3 regions of the Halomonas sp. GFAJ-1 genome follow, and region 1 is predicted to be linked to each of the others. Evidence: predicted binding sites of a transcription regulator. Region 1 holds the regulator's gene; each other region holds the start of a gene.

Region 1 (5,867 bases):
CTGGATCGTTTAGATGCCCTAGCGACGGATGGCCGGTTGGATCGTCGCTTCGCCGATGATTTGGGGGAGGCATTAGCGCTGTTTACAGAGCTGCGGCTAAAACAGCAGCTTCAAGAGTTGGATGGTGCGTCCGGTACGCGCACTAACCGTGTGGTCGTGCAGGAACTCTCCTCCCTTGAGCGCGATTTGCTTCGCGAAGCGATGCATATTGTTAAAGATTTCAAACAGCGCCTTTCCCACCGATATCATCTGGAGTATTCGTGAGCGGCATGCGATGGTTAGATCGACACGTGTCGCTATTCAGCGGCTCCCTGCGCACCCTCCTGCAGCGAGAAAGCGACCGCCGCCGGTGTGTTGGCTCTCCCTATGCATGGCTATTCCAGCCCTATATGGGGGAAGAGCAGGTGGCCCTTGCGTGTTATGCGTCTGCAGGTGAGCACCCGGTGATTAGTGTGGCAGCAGTGGTGCTGAGCCAGCGCCATGTTCAAACCAGCAGAGCCTGGGTTGCCACGATAGCGAACACCCGTAGCGCAAATGCCGCTACGCTTAGGCGCCATCAACACGTTTATGGTACGACCGTCGCTTTATCGCCCAATGCAGAGAATCTCGGGGCACTGGCTGAGTTTATTGGCAACCGGCCCTTAATAGGCTGGCAAATAGACCGCTCTCTTGATCAGCTAAATATGCAGTTCAAGGAGGCGCTTGGCTTCGGTTTGCCCAATGCGCAGGTGGATGTCGCCAAGCTTCATCATCGCCAGCTGCGACGTTTACACCCCCAGGTAGATATCGGCAACGACTTGGGCGAGGCGCTAGAGCGATGGCAACTGCCCGCAATGAACAGCCACGGGGTGCTAAGTGAAGCTGCTGCGAGTGCGCTGCTGTATATCCGTTTGCAGCGTGAGACTGCCCAGGTGGCTTAAACCCGCTGGGTTTCTGTTGGGTGGAGCTGTCGAGTATTGTTAGAATGGCCGCTGCTTTTTCTACCAGCGGCAGTGCCTATACCATGCAATCTCTTGATTATTTTGACCCGGCGACCATCGATGCCGCCCAAGCGGCCAGCCAGCAATCCCTACCCGACACCCAAGACGCAAAACAGAAGCGTGAATTCAACAAGTTGCAAAAACGCCTGCGTCGCGAGGTGGGTAACGCAATCATCGATTATCAGATGATTGGCGAAGGCGACCGGGTGATGGTGTGCCTATCGGGTGGCAAAGATAGCTACACCATGCTTGAGATTTTGCGCAACTTGCAGCGCAACGCCCCGGTTAACTTCTCACTGGTGGCGGTGAATATGGATCAGAAGCAACCGGGTTTTCCAGAGCACATCCTGCCGCAGTATTTGGATAAGCAGGGGGTGGAGTACCATATTCTAGAGCGGGACACCTACTCGGTGGTGAAAGAGAAAACACCAGAAGGAAAGACCACGTGTGCACTCTGTTCGCGACTGCGTAGAGGGTCGCTGTATGGATTTGCTGAAGAGATTGGCGCTACCAAAATTGCTTTGGGTCATCACCGGGAAGATATTTTAGAAACGCTGTTTTTAAATATGTTTTTTGGCGGGACTTTAAAAGCTATGCCGCCTAAGCTGCTATCTGATGATGGTAAAAATATCGTCATTCGTCCGCTTGCTTACTGCAAAGAGGCGGATATTGCCGAGTTCTCCCGGCTAATGGAGTTCCCCATCATTCCCTGTAATCTGTGTGGTTCGCAGCCCAACCTCCAGCGTCAGGTCGTTAAAGATATGCTGGCAGAGTGGGATAAGAAGCATCCTGGGCGGCTGGAAAGCATGTTTAAAGCGGTGACGAATGTGGCCCCCTCCCAGCTTGCCGACCGCCAGCTATTTGATTTTGCAAACCTTGAAAGCAAACAAGCAGCACTGATGGCCGGGCGCATTCAAGCATTTAACGTGGGGTAGCGGTCTGCTCGTCCTCTTCGGCCAAGATAATTAACCGCTGCATGTCGAGGATATTAATTTCACGCCCTGACACGGCTACCACGGCTTGTTGCTGGAAACGGCTAAGAATGCGGCTGACGGTTTCTACCGCGAGGCCCAAGTAATTTCCCATATCCGCCCGGGACATAGAGAGCCGGAAGCTGTAGGGGGAGTAACCACGCCGACGAAAGCGGTCTGAGAGCGTGATTAAAAAGCTAGCGAGTCGCTGGTCGGCGGTTTTGCGTGATAGCAGGCGCATCATGCGGCGGTCATCTTTCAGCTCTTTACTCATGCTCCGGTAGAGCTGTCCCCGTAGTTCGGGAAGCTCTTCAGAGAGCGTGTCCAAGCGGTCGAAAGGGATTTCACAAACGGTCGTGGTTTCCAAGGCAATAACGCTGCCGGGGTAATAGTTTTCATCAATGCCGTCTAACCCCACCAGCTCGCTGGGCAGGTAGAAGTTGGTAAGCTGGTCGTTGCCATTCCCTTCGCTGGTGACCTGTTTAAGGCTACCCGAGCGAACGGCATACACACTGGTAAACGGGTCTCCCTGGCGAAACAGCGGCTCACCTTTTTTAAGCGGTGCCCGGCGGCGGATAATAGCGTCAAACTGCCCCATGTCCTCAAGCTCAAGGGCCAGCGGTAGGCACAACGAACTAAGGCTGCAGGTTTGACAGCGTGCTTCTTGCAGCAGTGAACGTCGGGGGCTGGCTTGGTGAGGCATGTAATTCTCCGTTTATCATTTGCCATGATAGGCGCCAGGCAAGAGCGCCTCAATAGGGTCACATAATTTTTGAATAACGCTGAGACGACTGGCCGGATAAATAAGCATCGAAGGCCATGGCAAGATGACGAATAAGCAGTCGGCCTGTGGGTGTGGCGCTCAAAGAGAGGCCGTCACGTATCAGCAAGCCGTCCTGTTCTGCCGCGTGAAGCTGCTCAAGAACGGGAGAAAAGTAGTCAGCAGCATCAATTCCCCAGCGCTGGCCTACTGCTGCTAGATCAATTCGCATATCACACATTAAGCGTTCAATAACGTCTCGCCGTATTAGGTCGTCCTGATTTAATCTTAAACCTTTTGCTGTTGCTAGCCTACCTTGATCTAGTGCTGCTTCAAAGTGTTCAAGAGAGGTTGGGTTTTGCGCATAAACGTCATCCACGCGAGAAATGGCTGAGACGCCTAGCCCTATCAGATCACACTGAGCATGGCTGGAGTAACCTTGGAAATTACGCTGAAGTGAGCCGTTGCGCTGGGCAACCGCCAAGCTATCATCCGGTCGGGCAAAATGATCCATACCAATGTGTACATAGCCTGCGCTGGTAAGCATCTCAATAGTCGTATGCAAAATAGCGAGTTTCTCATCGGCACTTGGTAAGTCTTCCTCATTAATACGTCGCTGAGGCGCAAAACGAGTGGGCATATGGGCATAGTTAAACACTGATAGCCGTGCTGGGTTTAGCTCAATAACCTGCTGCAGTGTGTCGGCAAAGCTCTGCTCGGTTTGAAAGGGCAGGCCATAGATCAAATCGAGATTAAGTGAGCGAAAACTTAGACGATGAGCTTCATCCATTAATGTTTCGGTGAGCACTCGCGGCTGCACACGATTAATCGCTTTTTGTACCTGTGGGTTTAAATCCTGTACGCCAAGGCTCAGCCGGTTAAACCCAAGTGACTGTAAGTGGCGTAGGGTAAATACATCGGCTTCCCGTGGGTCAATTTCAATAGCGTAATCACGATCAGGCGACATGGATAAACCAAAGCGAGCGTCTAAACGGTCAATCAGGTCGCTCATTTGTGCAAGCGAGAGAAACGTCGGTGTACCACCACCCCAGTGCAACTGTTGTACTGGCCGCTGAGTATCTAGGTGGCGGGCGGTTAGAACCATTTCACGGTCGAGTCTAGAGAGATATGGCTCTGCCAGCTGGGTGTTTTTGGTAGCAATCTTATTGCAGGCACAGTAAAAGCAAATTTTGCGGCAAAAAGGCACGTGCACATAGAGCGATAGCGGTCTTTGGCTCTGATTGCTACGCTCAAGCGCCTGGGTAAAATCATCTGCGGTGAACTGCTCATTGAAAGCGAGCGCGGTTGGGTAAGAAGTGTAACGGGGGCCGCTTTTGTCATAGCGGCGAAGCAGCGCTTCATCCCAGGCTGTGGCCGGAGGCGCTGCAAGTGTAGGGTGTGAAACGGCAGCAGTGGCATGTGCAGGCATGGAAGGCGCTCCAGGGTTTAAAAGCAAGGCTTGCACCAAGCTTGAATAGCAAGATCAAAAGCAATAGGGGATCACAGGTGTTAATGCCGAGAAAAACAGGCTTAAACGCTGCTAAATGCTAGAACAAGCAAACCATGAAAGCGTTGAGCTGCATCAAGGTATACGCGTCAGGGTGTTAATGGGCGCCATGACCCATCAGCGCCCATAGCTGCCATACCGCAAAACCAATAATAGTCAGTGCAGCGATGCTACGAGTGGCCGGATGGCGTATTAGCTGGCTAAGCTGCTGGGCAGCCAAGCCGGTGGCCAGCAGCGCTGGTAGGGTGCCTAAACCAAAGGCGCCCATCAGCAGTGCACCTTGGAGTGGGTCGGCGATAGCGAGGCTCCAGGCCAGCATGGAGTAGACAAGGCCGCAGGGTAGCCAGCCCCATAGCGCGCCAAGGGTGAATGCCTGGGGAAGGTGCACAACGGGCATCAAACGCCGCCCTAGCGGCTCTATATAGCGCCATAGGTGTCGCCCAATGGCTTCGACCTTAAGCAGACCCTTCCACCAGTTGGCAATATACAGCGCCATTAAAATCAGCATGAGCGCGGCAAAGGCTTGCAGCATAATGCGGGCGGTGGGAGAAAGCGAAATAAGCGTACCCAGCGCCGCCACTAGGGCGCCTGCGACCATGTAGCTCAGAATGCGGCCAGCGTTATAGCTTAGTAAAAGGCCACCCATACGGGCGGGGTGGCGCATGCTTGGCGGTACAGCAAAGGTCAGTGCGCTCATAATGCCGCCACACATGCCGATACAGTGAGCACCCCCCATTAAACCAAATACAAAAGCCGCCATGACCGGTGGTAAATCTAAGCCTGTTGGGTTCATGACGGCGGTTCTGAGTCGTTTGGCTTAGCCTGTTTGCGAGACGCTAATTTACGCTCGTCGCGCTGCTCCTTGGTTAAGTCATTCTCATCGTCATCGAACAGAACGCGGTAGGCGGGCCCTTCAAGATCATCAAACTGGTCGTGCTTAACCGCCCAAAAAAACGCCCAGACGGCGAGGCCGAGCAAGATAAGTGATAGAGGGATTAGCAAATAAAGAATTGTCATGCGTTCACCGGATGGGTAGTCGCTATCAGTGGAGCCGATTGGGTGCGCCAGCGTGACAGGCGCAGCGCATTACCCACCACTACCAGAGAGCTAAGCGACATGCCAATAGCGGCAAGCCATGGTGGTATAAGGCCCATGGCGGCCAGTGGCAGTGCTGAGAAGTTGTAGCAGACTGACCACAGCATATTTTGTCGCATGATCTTGCGCGTGGCTCCGGAAATCTCGATAGCGTCATATATCCGCATCAAACGGGGACTGAGAAGTACCGCATCGGCGCGCGTGCGGGCTAAATCCGTGGCGCCGTTCATGGCAATCGCCACGTCAGCACCCGCTAAGACGGGCACGTCGTTGATGCCGTCGCCAATCATTACGACACACTCGCCTTGGGCTTGTAGCTCGCGTAGTCGCTCAAGTTTTCCTTCGGGTGACCTGCCCGCATGCCAGGTGGTGATATTGAGCTGCTGGGCGAGGCTCTCAACCGCCTCTTGGGTATCCCCAGAAAGAAGTTCAACCGTTAACCCTCGGGCCTGGAGGGCGGCCACCGTTTGGGCTGCATCATCACGAATGCCGTCATGCAGTTTAAACCATGCGCGCGGCTCGCTATTTTCGCTCAGCAGCAGCCACTGCCCGGG
Region 2 (5,867 bases), on a different contig from region 1:
TGAAGAACAGCTCGATTTTCTTGCCGCATTGGCTGAAAACCCTGGCGCAACGCTGGCCGACCAGCTGCTTAGCGCTGAAGAGGACATGGCAACACCGCTGGTGTCGTTGCAGGCGCTCTTGGCCGCGCTGCCCACTGCCCCTAAGCTCTCTTTTGAACAAGATGGCGAAACCGGTAGGCTGCTCTACACCACCACCGCACGAGAAGAGTCGCTGTTTGCCGCTTGGCACGAGCAGTTTCAGGTGTTGGTGGATGAAGATGTAGCGTTAGGGTTTCGGGACGACCCCTGGGGCAATGCCATCGAGTGGATGTCGGCGCTTTGTGCCCATCCAGAGTGGTTGGATGCCCCTCAGGTGGTGCAAGACGTAACCCTTGCGCTCACCAGTCGCTTTGGCAGCCTGCCGTGGATGGCGCCAAGCTTGCTGGCGCCGCTGGCGCTTCGCCTTTCTCGCTGGCTGGAGCAGGCACGTGCTGCGGGTGACGGTAGCTTGTGCTGGGATGATGCGGATAACGCCATGCTGCTACGAACAGGGCTGGCGCTAGTGGTGGGTATGGAGCGCGGCGCGCGCCAGCACTCCCGCGAGCTAGCCGAAGAGCTGCTCGCAATAGATCAAGAAGATAGCCTGGGCCTAAAAGAGCTGGTGCTTGACCAACTGCTGCGGGATGACCGCAACGAAGAAGCACTGGCGCTTACCGAGGAGCCCCATAAAGACGACGGCTCGCTCGTGTTAGGGTTACTGATGGGGCGTACCTTGGCACTTTACCGCCTTGAAAAACACGATGCCGCCGAAGCAGCGCTAACCGAGGTGGTTGGCCATAACCGCCACGCCCTGGAGCTGATTTGTGCCGAAAGCCCTCGGCCCTCCTTGCCTTACGCCGATGGCCAGGTTGACCCTGGCTCCCGGGCAGAAGCATGGCAATACCGCACGCTAATGCGTGACCAGTGGCGCACCACCCCAGGCGCTCTGGAGTGGCTGAATAATCACCGCTAGCCGCCCGTTAGCCTGCTTTTACCAGGGGAGCGGGTACCAATTGCTTGTCTCGGCTTATCCAGATGGCTAAAGCGATCGCGGGTAGGCCGAGCAGGGTAGCCACTACAAAGAACGTGGCGTATCCCTGAGCGGTGACGACTAATCCACCAAAACCGCTGAGAAACTTGCCGGGTAGCGTCATTAGCGATGAGAACAGGGCGTACTGAGTGGCGGTATACGCGCGCGAGGTAAGGCTTGAGAGAAACGCGATAAACACCGCGCTCGCCAAGCCGTTAGCCAAGTTATCCCCGACAATGGCCATGACCAGCATCGGCAGTTGCTGACCAGCAAGTGCTAGCGCCGCGAACAGTAGGTTTGTGAGGGTAGCGACCGCAGCGCCGAAGACCAGCAGCGGCCCAATGCCATAGCGCGCTACCAGCAGCCCGCCAAGAATACCCCCAGTGATGCTCATGGCGATGCCAAATACGTTAGTCACATTAGCGATGGTCGCCAGGGAAAAGCCTAAATCGATGTACAGCGGGTTAGCCATGGACGCCATGGCCAAATCGCTAATTCTAAACATTGCAATAAACACTAAAATGCCCAGGGCTTTTACACCGTAGCGCCGGAAAAAATCGGTGAACGGGCAAACAATAGCGCCGATTGCCCAGGCACCAAAGCGGCGCAGCATTTTGGGTTTGCCGCGGCTGGCACGGATAAAGGCCCGCACTTTAGGCTCATGAATAAGTTGAATTGAGAGTGAGGCGCGCTTTGGCTCAGGGCGAATCAGCACGGTAATTACGCCAATACCCACCAGCGCCGCCATGGTGAGGTAGGCGACATTCCAGGAAACTGCTGAGGCGACGTAGAGCGCCCCGGCACCGGCCGCCAGTAGGCCCGCGCGATAACCAATAATATAGGTAGAGGCCATGGCGGCCTGCATATCGTCATCCGCAGACTCGATCCGGTAGGCGTCGATGGCAATATCTTGCGTTGCAGAGCCAAACGCCACCAGCAAGGCAAATGCCGCTACCCAGCCCAGGTTGCCCACGGGGCTTAAGCCCGCCAAGCCAATCAGCCCGGCGGCAATCATCCCCTGGGCCAGCAGCATCCAGCCGCGTCGTTGTCCAAAGGTCCGGGTCAGCAGTGGTAGCGCTAGGCGATCCACAATCGGTGCCCAAAAGAACTTGATGGAGTAGAGCATGCCAATCCAGGCAAAAAAGCCGATGGCGGCTACTTCGACGCCGTCGCTTCGCAGCCACGCTGAAAGGGTGGAGAAAACCAGCAGAAAAGGCAGGCCAGCAGAAAAGCCCAAAAACAGCATGGTAATGACAGGCGCACGCAAATATATAGCAAGCGCAGCAAGCCAACTGCGCTGGGGCGTGGGGGTGGGCATGTTACATAAACTCCAAGAAAATCGGGGCAAAGGCCTGCTGTAAAAAGGCCCGCTATAAAAACGGTCAGTGATAGACTAGGCCAAACATCCATGACAACGCCGACAGCTTACCGGAGAGGAGTTTTCCATGTCGATTACGGCACATCAGGTAGTGACCTTACACTATGTACTTAGCGACGTACTTCACGATGGTAGTACCCACGTGTTGGATGACTCCCAGGCGCGCAGTCAGCCGCTGGAGTACTTGCACGGCCATAATAATATCTTACCCGGTTTAGAACGCGTGCTAGAGGGAAAAGAGGCAGGCACAGAGCTTCGCGTGACATTAGCCCCCGCTGAGGCTTACGGGCTGCGCAATGAAGATTTGGTGCAAGAGGTGAGCCGAGCGTCTTTTGGTAGCGCTGAGCTTGCGCCTGGCAGTCGCTTTCAAACCGAAGGAGAGGCAGGCCCGCAAATTGTAACTGTGCTGAGTATTGACGGTGACCGCGTCACGGTGGATACCAACCACCCCTTAGCAGGTCATACCCTTCGCTACCAAGTAACCGTGTTAGACGTAAGAGAAGCGACCCGGGCTGAACTGGCTAAAGGACATCCGCTTCCTCCCGGAACAGAGCATAGCAAGGTAGAAGATCGCAAAGTGTTGTGAGTGTATGACGTTCAGTTTGCAACTTAAAAGCCCCCTCCACGAATACGACTGCCTCGATAATAAGCGATGAGCATCCTAAAAAATGACATGTATCAAGTTCTTTACCGGCCCGGTTTTGGCTACTTGTAAAGCTTGATCTAGGTCAGTTTCCCCTAACGCTTACCCAGTATGATGAAGTCATACATCACGGCGGGAGGGGAAGCCATGTACTGGGATGATACTGTTATTTTTAGCTTAGTCACTATCGCGTTAGTGATCGCTTTTATGATCGGCTGGGCAGGCTTTGTTATTCGCGATCATCTTCGTAAGGATGAGCGAAAAAAGCCTTAGCGCAATCGGTTGTTACCATCGTCAGGGGAGGGGGCTTACTGTTATCAGTAAGCTTCCTGTTGCCGGCCCATTTGGGTCGGCTTTTTTGTTTTTCGTCTTTTCGTCTTTTCATCTTAAGTTAATATGCGTTGAAAACAGGTGTGTTAATGCCCTGGTATAGTGCTTTTACCATAATAAGTGCTTACCACTGGGGATTCTCTGCCATGAACGCTGCTAGTTTACGTGTTGCGTATGCCCAGCGTTTCAAAAAGCAGGTAAAAACGGGCTTCGCGTATCTATTGATCAATTTGCGCGTCAAACCTCGTATCTTCTAGTGCGAGGAAGGATAGCACGAGGCGCACAGCGCCTCTTGATTGACAGACTATTTTTACCGCGCTAGATTTTGGGAATGAATACCGTACACCGCGCCTATCGTTATCGGTTCTACCCCACACCTGAGCAGGCCGACCAGCTTGCTCGGACGTTTGGCTGTGTGCGGTACGTCTACAACCATTTCCTGCGCCAGCGCACCAATGCTTGGTTTGAGCATCAGGAGCGCATGGGTTACACCGCCACGGCCAAAGCACTCACTACCCTCAAGAAACAGCCGGACACTGCGTTTCTGGCTGAGGTGTCCAACGTCTGTTTGCAACAGTCACTCCGGCATTTGGATCGGGCGTTTAGTAACTTCTTCAAAGGCCAGGCGCGGTATCCCACCTTCAAGAAAAAACAGCGCAAGCAGTCAGCCACCTACATGGCCAACGGCTTTCGCTGGCGCGATGGCAGGCTGTGGCTGGCCAAGCACAGCGCTCCACTTAACATCCGCTGGAGTCGCTGTTTTACCGGCACACCGAGCAGCATCACGGTGAGCTGTGACACGGCTGGCCGTTATCATGTCAGCTTTTTGGTCGAAGAAGCGGTAACGCCGCTGCCGGTGACACCGAAGATGGTGGGCATTGACCTGGGGCTAACCCACCGCGTTATCACCAGCCACGGCGATAAAATCCCCAATCCACGCTTTCTGCGCCGCACTGAACGCAAGCTGGCAAGAGCGCAGCGCCGGTTATCGCGCAAACAGAAAGGTTCTAACAATCGCGCCAAGGCGAGGCTTCGGGTCGCTAAGGTACATGCCAAGCTGGCGGATCAGCGACGCGATGCCACCCATAAACTCTCTACGCAGCTTATTTACGAGAACCAAGTCATTGCTGCCGAGAGCTTGCAGATTAAGAACATGGTCAAGAACCGCGCACTGGCCAAGGCTATCAGCGACGTGGGCTGGCATCAGCTCACACAACAACTGGCGTACAAGGCCGAGCGGTACGGGCGCGATTTCGTTCAGATCGACAAGTGGTATCCCAGCTCGAAACGCTGCTTTCACTGTGGTCATATCACCGACAAGATGCCGTTAAATGTCCGTACCTGGGACTGCCCACGCTGCGGCACCCAAGGCATTGACCGCGATGTAAACGCCGCTTGCAATATTTTGCAATCCGGCAAGGCGATGCTGGCGGGGGCCGACAAGCTCCGTCAGCATGAAAAGGCTACCGTAGGGCCTACGGGACGTTAAGCCTGTGGAGCGTGTGTAAGACCTAAGGTGCTATCACCAAGGGCAACGGGCTACGAAGCAGGAACCTGGAAGGTGACAACCAGGAATCATCGTCTCTTTAGGGCGGTGAGGAGGTCAAAGTCAGTTTTCCATTAGCAAGTGTACATGCACGAGAATTAACCCTCATCAATGGCGATGACACCCGTCAGATCGCTACCGCTTCGCTAATCCAACAGGCAGATACCACTTTCACCCTTTTTGACCCATACCAGGGGCGAGACGTGGAAATGCGAGGCTTTGAATTTCGCGATTTCCTGATTGAGCAGTTTGGCGAGATACCACCTGCGTTGCACTTCACTGCTTGGGATGACTATGACGTCACGCTGAGCGGGTGGGACGACCCCAATTGGTACATGATCGTAGAAGAGGATGGCGAGCCACTGACCCTTCGCTCCCGCGGGCCGCTGCGCCTGGTAGAGCGAGACTATGGAGCACGCGATGTCAATTCACTGCGCGAATTTAACGACTGGGTTTGGATGATTCGTAGCATCGAGGCTAGATGGTGAGTGCTAATGAGCCTGTCGACCCCCCGGCTTCTGCGGAAAAGCGAAGCAGGGGAAAGCGGCACTATATAACCTGGCTTTCATTGAGCCTGATGGGCTTTATGGCGCTGATGATGCTGATTATTTACGAATCGCGCTGGGTGTATCCAGAAATTCAGGCCTATTTCAGCCAGACGGGTAGCTTAACAGGCCAGCAGTTGGCCACTCGTTCCCGCGCCTACCTGCAGCGTGCCCAGCAAACACTGTTTAACGAGCAGACAACGAGCGTGGAAAACATTGAGGCTGTTTCGTTGGATTTGGATCTCGCCTATGGGCTAATGGACGTGAGTGTCTACCATCAAGAATACGCCTGCACGGCGCCTAGTATTTCGATTGTTGGCTCCCTTGCGCCGCGTCTATCACAGGGTGACATTTCAGCGATTGCTGCCTCCAGGGAG
Region 3 (5,867 bases), on a different contig from region 1:
GTGGGTATTAGCGCTTATGAGGCTAATGCGCACTGAGCTTGCAATTCACGCGCTAAGTATTGGGAGAATGGGCGTTATGATGTTAGCGATGATGGCTCGGGTGTCACTAGGCCACACCGGTCGACCAATACGCGCCCTGCCGGGAATCGGCGTAGCGCTGGGGCTGATGTTAATAGCAGCCGTCATGCGTTCAGCCATGTTGGCGCTATTTCCCCAGATCACCCACTGGGCCTACACGCTAAGCATCATCTTCTGGTGCTTGGCCTACGTTATATTTCTCGTGCACTACACGTTGCCATTAATGCAGGCGCGCGTCGACGGGCAGGAGGTTAGAGAGTGCTAAGCACTGACGGTAGGAATGCGCATAAGTTGCGCCAGCTGAGGTTGTTGATTGCCCAACAAGTCAGCCAGTGTGTAGCTATCTAGTTCGTCTAGAAATGCGGACAACGCATCCTTAAGAATCGATTGAAGTCGACAGGCTGGCGTGATGGTGCAGGCGTTATCACTATGAAAACACTCCACTAACGCCATGTCATGCTCCATCTCCCGTACCAGCTCGCCTAACACAATGGTTGCGGGGTCGCGGGTCAGCAGTAAGCCGCCATTCTTGCCGCGAATAGCGGTAACGTATTGTTTCTGGCTAAGTGCCTGAACGATTTTCATCAAATGATTGCGCGATATATTAAAGGTCTCGGCAATCTCATGAATAGTAGAGCGCTCCTCTCCCTTGGCAGCAAGAAAGATCAATACGCGTATCGAATAATCAGTGAATCGGGTGAGATGCATGGAGTTGGCGTTGCTCCGTGGGTAATCAAGCTATAAGTCAGCCAGTCATAAAAAGCATGTTGTATGAATGTTCAGTAGGTTGCAATGAGAACATGGGTGAGTATGACTGATCTCGTCGATATTACAGTGCATGCCTGAGTGTTTGAGTCGCCTATTTGTTGCCGCTCTTTGACTCAGGTCATGGTTGAGTAACTGGCAAGCATCGAGAGCAGGTGAGGGTAAGTGCAGGGGGGCTTTTAAAACGTATACTGTATGAATATTAACCAGCGTTTGCTGCGTTCACTTCTAGAGACCTTTTTTAAAGATCTTTTTTCAAGGACCCTTTTCAGAGACCTTTTCCTATTATGCTAGATGAGCAGTTGTTCAACCGCCCCCTGGTAGAAAAGTATGACCGGCCGGGTCCCCGCTACACCTCCTATCCTACCGCTCCGCAGTTTCATGCGGCGTTTGCTGAGGACGACTACCGTAGCGCTGCCCAGCGCAGTAATCAGGCTGAAGAACCAAAGCCACTATCGGTTTACGTGCATATCCCGTTCTGCAAAAGCCTGTGCTACTACTGCGCCTGCAACAAGATCATCACCCACAACACCGAGCGTGCGGCTGAGTATCTCCAGTGGCTAAAACAGGAGATTCGCGTTCAGGGGGCACTATTCGATAGCACCCGGCGGATGACCCAGCTACACCTGGGAGGCGGCACACCAACCTACCTGAGTAACGCCCAGCTAGGCGAGCTAATGGCTGCGCTGGACGAAGCCTTCCATTTTGCGGCACCTGCAGAGCGAGAATTCTCGCTAGAGGTAGACCCGCGCACCGTAACCCCAGCGCAGGTGTATGAACTGTACGCGCTGGGGTTCAATCGGTTGAGCTTTGGCGTGCAGGATTTTGATCACGAGGTGCAGCAAGCGGTGAATCGCGTTCAAAGCGAAGAGCAGGTGGTCTTGCTGGTTCAAGCGGCTCGCGATGCCGGCTTTGAATCGGTCAGTGTGGACTTAATCTACGGCCTACCGCTGCAGACGGTAGCGAGTTTCGATACCACCCTGGCCAAAATTATTGACCTGAAACCGGACCGCATTGCCGCATACAGCTACGCCCATCTACCCGACCTGTTCAAGGCTCAGCGGTTGATTCGCCCTGAGGATATGCCGCCGCCAGAGCGGAAGATAGAGCTGCTTGAGCTCACGATCAATCGCCTGACCGCCGCCGGTTACGTTTACATTGGTATGGATCACTTCGCCCTGCCAGATGACGAGCTGAGCCTCGCCCGTGAAAACGGCACGCTGCAGCGCAACTTCCAGGGCTACTCCACCCATGCTGACTGCGACATGATCGGGTTGGGCACTACCTCCATCGGCAAGGTGGGCGACACCTACAGTCAGAACGTCAAGGAGACAGCACAGTACCAGCACCGCATGGAGGAGGGGCGTTTACCTGTCTTTCGTGGCTATCAGCTCAGCGATGATGACCGCCTGCGCCGCGATGTCATTAATACCCTGATGTGTCATGGGCGTCTTGAGTTTGCTGCTATTGAGGCCCGCCACGGGATCGAGTTTCGCAGCTACTTTGCCCGTGCTCTAGCGAGCCTGGAAGAGATGGCTGTTGACGGCTTGATCGCCCTTCGCGACGATGCAATCGAAGTGCTGCCTTCGGGTCGGTTAATGATCCGTAACCTGGCCATGGCGTTTGATGCCTACCTAACGCCGAAGGAAAATCGCTACTCGCGGACCGTATGATTTCCAAGGCTACTCCGCATCTATTTCTTAATATGAACATGGAGGAGTTGCTCTTCGCTATTCGCGACTAAGCTTGAATCAAAGGGGGTGTTCCTGTTCGTAGCGACTTATCTGTCAGTCACCTTATGCAAACGATTGGGATGGAGTGCGTTAACCGCCTTGATAACCTGCTAGATGTGGATAAACGGATGAATCTCCAAGCCTGTATTGGTGAGCTCTCACCCTGATTCGTAAAATAACTGCAGCCCCCTGAGTGCAGAACGTGCATTTGCCCGCCGCTATCCCAGCCAAAAACGAATTTTTTGTGCGTGTATTTTGAGCATTGCAGCTACTTCCAACACAAGCTGGCGCGGTCTAGCTAGGCTTTAGCCTTGGCTGGCTTCGCGCTAGCCGTACACCTCATGGCAGGCTGAGCGTTGCTACTGGAATAATAGAGCATGACGGTTCGCATTATATAACAAAATGAGCTATCGTTATTCCTGTTAATGCCGAAGCCCGTAGGAACGCATAATGCTCAACGCTACTTCCCGATGCTTCCCGATACCGCCCGGCTGTTTACGGGGCACTACTATACGCCTGATGGCCGCGAGCCGCAGTGGGGAAGTACGGTGGCTGAACAGCGCACGAGTAACCTGCACTACAGGTCAATGCGCGTGGTGGGCGGTTACCGTCGCCAGAAGCTAACGTTAAGCGTTATGTAAAGTTTCCACTGGATGCTTTAGCAGGCGCCGCGTGGGATTAAGTGTTTAACAAGAGCTATGAAAAAGGGGAAGTGCTATGCAAACACAGCCGTTAGAAAAGGGTGTCGAGATTACGTCGTCACTCACCGTTGAAGCATTAGAGGACGTTAAAGCCAAAGGCTTCAAAACAGTTATCTGCAACTGCAAGGCTGGGGAAAGTGACGAGTTTCCAGATGAAGCGGCCTACCGCCAAAAAGCAGAAGCGATAGGCCTGCACTGGGTACATATTCCGGTAGCACCCGGTGACTATCGCCCCGCGGATGTAGAGGCATTTGCACAGGCCATGCAGCAGTTACCCCGACCTATTTTAGCGTTTTGCCGCTCTGGAAAGCGTGCAACGCATCTTTGGGCGTATGCCAAACGCCATACCGAACAGTGCGACCTAGCCGTGCTTTTCTCTGCTGCAAAAGCCGCAGGGTTTGATTTGGAAGAGCACCGCGAGGGGTTAGAAAATCAGCCTAATGAATAGAACATCGCCGCGGAGTGTGCGGTGGGCGAGTGACTACGTGAGTGCGCAAGATGAGACTTGAGCGTTGGGTGCCATTAGTCGGCTGGCTACGTCGCTACCAGCAAGCGCAGTTCTCTCGGGATGCGCTGGCAGCGGTGATAGTAACGCTTATGCTAGTGCCTCAAGCGCTGGCCTATGCGTTGTTGGCAGGGCTGCCCCCGGAAATGGGGTTATACGCCAGCATGCTGCCGCTAGTGCTGTATGCCATTTTTGGTACCAGCGCGAGTTTAGCGGTGGGGCCAGTGGCCGTTGCTGCGCTAATGACAGCGTCTGCGTTAAGCGGTTTTGCGACACCTGGTAGCCCGGAATACATTGGGGCCGCGCTGGTGCTGGCGGCGCTTTCAGGGCTTATTTTGATTGCCATGGGCGTACTGCGGCTGGGTTTTTTAGTGAATTTTTTAAGCCATCCCGTTATTTCAGGGTTTATCACCGCCTCAGGTATTTTAATTGCCATTAGTCAGCTCAAGCATATTTTAGGGGTTGAGGCGTCCGGTCATAACGTAATTGAGTTATTAGCGGCGCTGTTCGGCCAGTGGCAGCAGGTGAACGTCATCACGTTAATGATTGGTTTAGGCGTGTGGGGCTATTTGCTGGTCTGTCGTAAACACCTACAGCAGTGGCTGATAGCGCTGGGGGCTTCTGTCAGCGTTTCCGGTATCGTCGTGAAAGCCGCGCCAATCTCAGCGGTAATGGTTACGACGCTGCTGGCCTGGGGCTTCAGCTTGGATCAACACGGCGTTGATGTGGTGGGCTTTGTGCCCAGCGGTTTGCCAGCTATTGCGCTGCCAAGCCTTGATCAATCGCTGTGGGTGGGGTTGTTGCCGGCGGCGCTGCTAATCAGTCTAGTTGGGTTTGTGGAGTCGGTTTCTGTGGCGCAAACCCTTGCGGCGAAACGCCGTCAGCGGATCGACCCTAACCAAGAATTGATTGCCCTGGGAATGGCGAACTTGGGCGCTGGCGTTAGCGGTGGTTCGCCGGTGTCGGGTGGGTTTTCCCGTTCGGTAGTTAATTTTGAAGCAGGAGCCGCAACGCCGCTGGCAGGTGCATTCACGGCCTTAGGGATTGTGCTGGCGACGCTGTTGTTAACAGACTTGTTGGCGTTTTTACCTACCGCGACGCTGGCGGCTACGATTATCGTGGCGGTAAGCACGTTGATTGATTTACCCGCGGTTAAGCGAACATGGCAGTACTCCCGCAGCGATGGCATGGCCATGGTGGCGACCTTGCTGTTAACGCTACTTCATAGCGTGGAAGTGGGCATTGTAGGTGGCGTGGTGCTCTCGCTGGTGCTGCACCTTTACCGAACCAGCCAGCCGCACAGTGCTGTTGTGGGCCGGGTCCCGGGCACTGAGCACTTTCGTAACGTGCAGCGGCATAAGGTTGAGACGGATGAGCATGTGGCGATGCTGCGAATTGATGAAAGCCTCTACTTCGCCAACGCTCGCTACCTGGAAGACACCGTGATGGCGCTGGCCGCCCGCTCCCCGTCGCTGAAACACATTGTGCTGACCTGCCAGGCCGTCAACATCATTGATGCTTCCGCATTAGAAAGCCTAGAAGCCATTAACGGACGGCTAAAAGATGCTGGCGCTACGCTGCACTTAGCCGAAGTGAAAGGCCCCGTTATGGACCGCCTAAAAGGGACCGACCTTTATCGCGAACTTACCGGGCAGGTGTTTTTTACCACCTTTGAAGCCTGGCAAGCATTGGTTCACCCCGACGAAGCGCTCACGCCAGTAGCGTGACCGCAAGCGCGAAAGGCGGCCACTTTCAACATATGAAAAAGAGGGGTTAGTGCGTGGTCACTAGCATCACCACGCTAAGAGCAGCTGAGACCCACATGGCCGGTTTGATCGCTTGGATGTTGCCGGTGAAAAGTTTGATCAGGACGAAGCTGAGGAAGCCAAAGGCGATACCCAGGGTGATCGAGTAGGTCAGCGGCATCAAGATGATGGCCAGAAAAGACGGAAAAGCCTGGTCGAACTCCGTCCACTCGATTTTGCTGATCGGCGCCAGCATGAACAGCCCCACCAGCACCAGGGCAGGCGCCGTGGCAATACCGGGCACCAGTGAAAGCAGCGGAGAGAGGAAGAGGAAAGGCAA

Evidence for each region. The regulator FNR, encoded in region 1, switches genes on or off when oxygen is low (the NO sensors DNR and NnrR bind a similar motif). The targets are predictions, from matches to a motif close to TTGATNTANATCAA.
Region 2: a site for FNR is predicted at 3,145-3,158, ahead of ccoM (cytochrome c oxidase subunit CcoM). Genes of this name have one in related genera too.
Region 3: a site for FNR is predicted at 955-968, ahead of hemN (oxygen-independent coproporphyrinogen III oxidase). Genes of this name have one in related genera too.

Annotation. Positions count from the first base shown of each region.
Region 1 is NZ_AHBC01000005.1:20,766-26,632, forward strand. It holds gene MOY_RS01880 (putative nucleotidyltransferase substrate binding domain-containing protein) at 1-264, shown strand, start outside; gene MOY_RS01885 (DNA polymerase III subunit epsilon) at 270-920, shown strand; gene ttcA (tRNA 2-thiocytidine(32) synthetase TtcA) at 1,004-1,915, shown strand; gene fnr (fumarate/nitrate reduction transcriptional regulator Fnr) at 1,902-2,654, opposite strand; gene hemN (oxygen-independent coproporphyrinogen III oxidase) at 2,713-4,140, opposite strand; gene MOY_RS01905 (sulfite exporter TauE/SafE family protein) at 4,316-5,011, opposite strand; gene ccoS (cbb3-type cytochrome oxidase assembly protein CcoS) at 5,008-5,235, opposite strand; gene MOY_RS01915 (heavy metal translocating P-type ATPase) at 5,232-5,867, opposite strand, start outside.
Region 2 is NZ_AHBC01000038.1:126,439-132,305, forward strand. It holds gene MOY_RS10495 (SEC-C domain-containing protein) at 1-991, shown strand, start outside; gene MOY_RS10500 (AmpG family muropeptide MFS transporter) at 999-2,366, opposite strand; gene MOY_RS10505 (FKBP-type peptidyl-prolyl cis-trans isomerase) at 2,494-3,012, shown strand; gene ccoM (cytochrome c oxidase subunit CcoM) at 3,217-3,342, shown strand; gene MOY_RS10510 (RNA-guided endonuclease InsQ/TnpB family protein) at 3,731-4,888, shown strand; gene MOY_RS10515 (hypothetical protein) at 5,155-5,433, shown strand; gene MOY_RS10520 (GGDEF domain-containing protein) at 5,523-5,867, shown strand, end outside.
Region 3 is NZ_AHBC01000025.1:34,229-40,095, reverse strand. It holds gene MOY_RS06725 (NnrS family protein) at 1-343, shown strand, start outside; gene MOY_RS06720 (Rrf2 family transcriptional regulator) at 340-786, opposite strand; gene hemN (oxygen-independent coproporphyrinogen III oxidase) at 1,131-2,516, shown strand; gene MOY_RS16895 (hypothetical protein) at 3,002-3,217, shown strand; gene MOY_RS06710 (TIGR01244 family sulfur transferase) at 3,294-3,725, shown strand; gene MOY_RS06705 (SulP family inorganic anion transporter) at 3,776-5,509, shown strand; gene MOY_RS06700 (NCS2 family permease) at 5,556-5,867, opposite strand, start outside.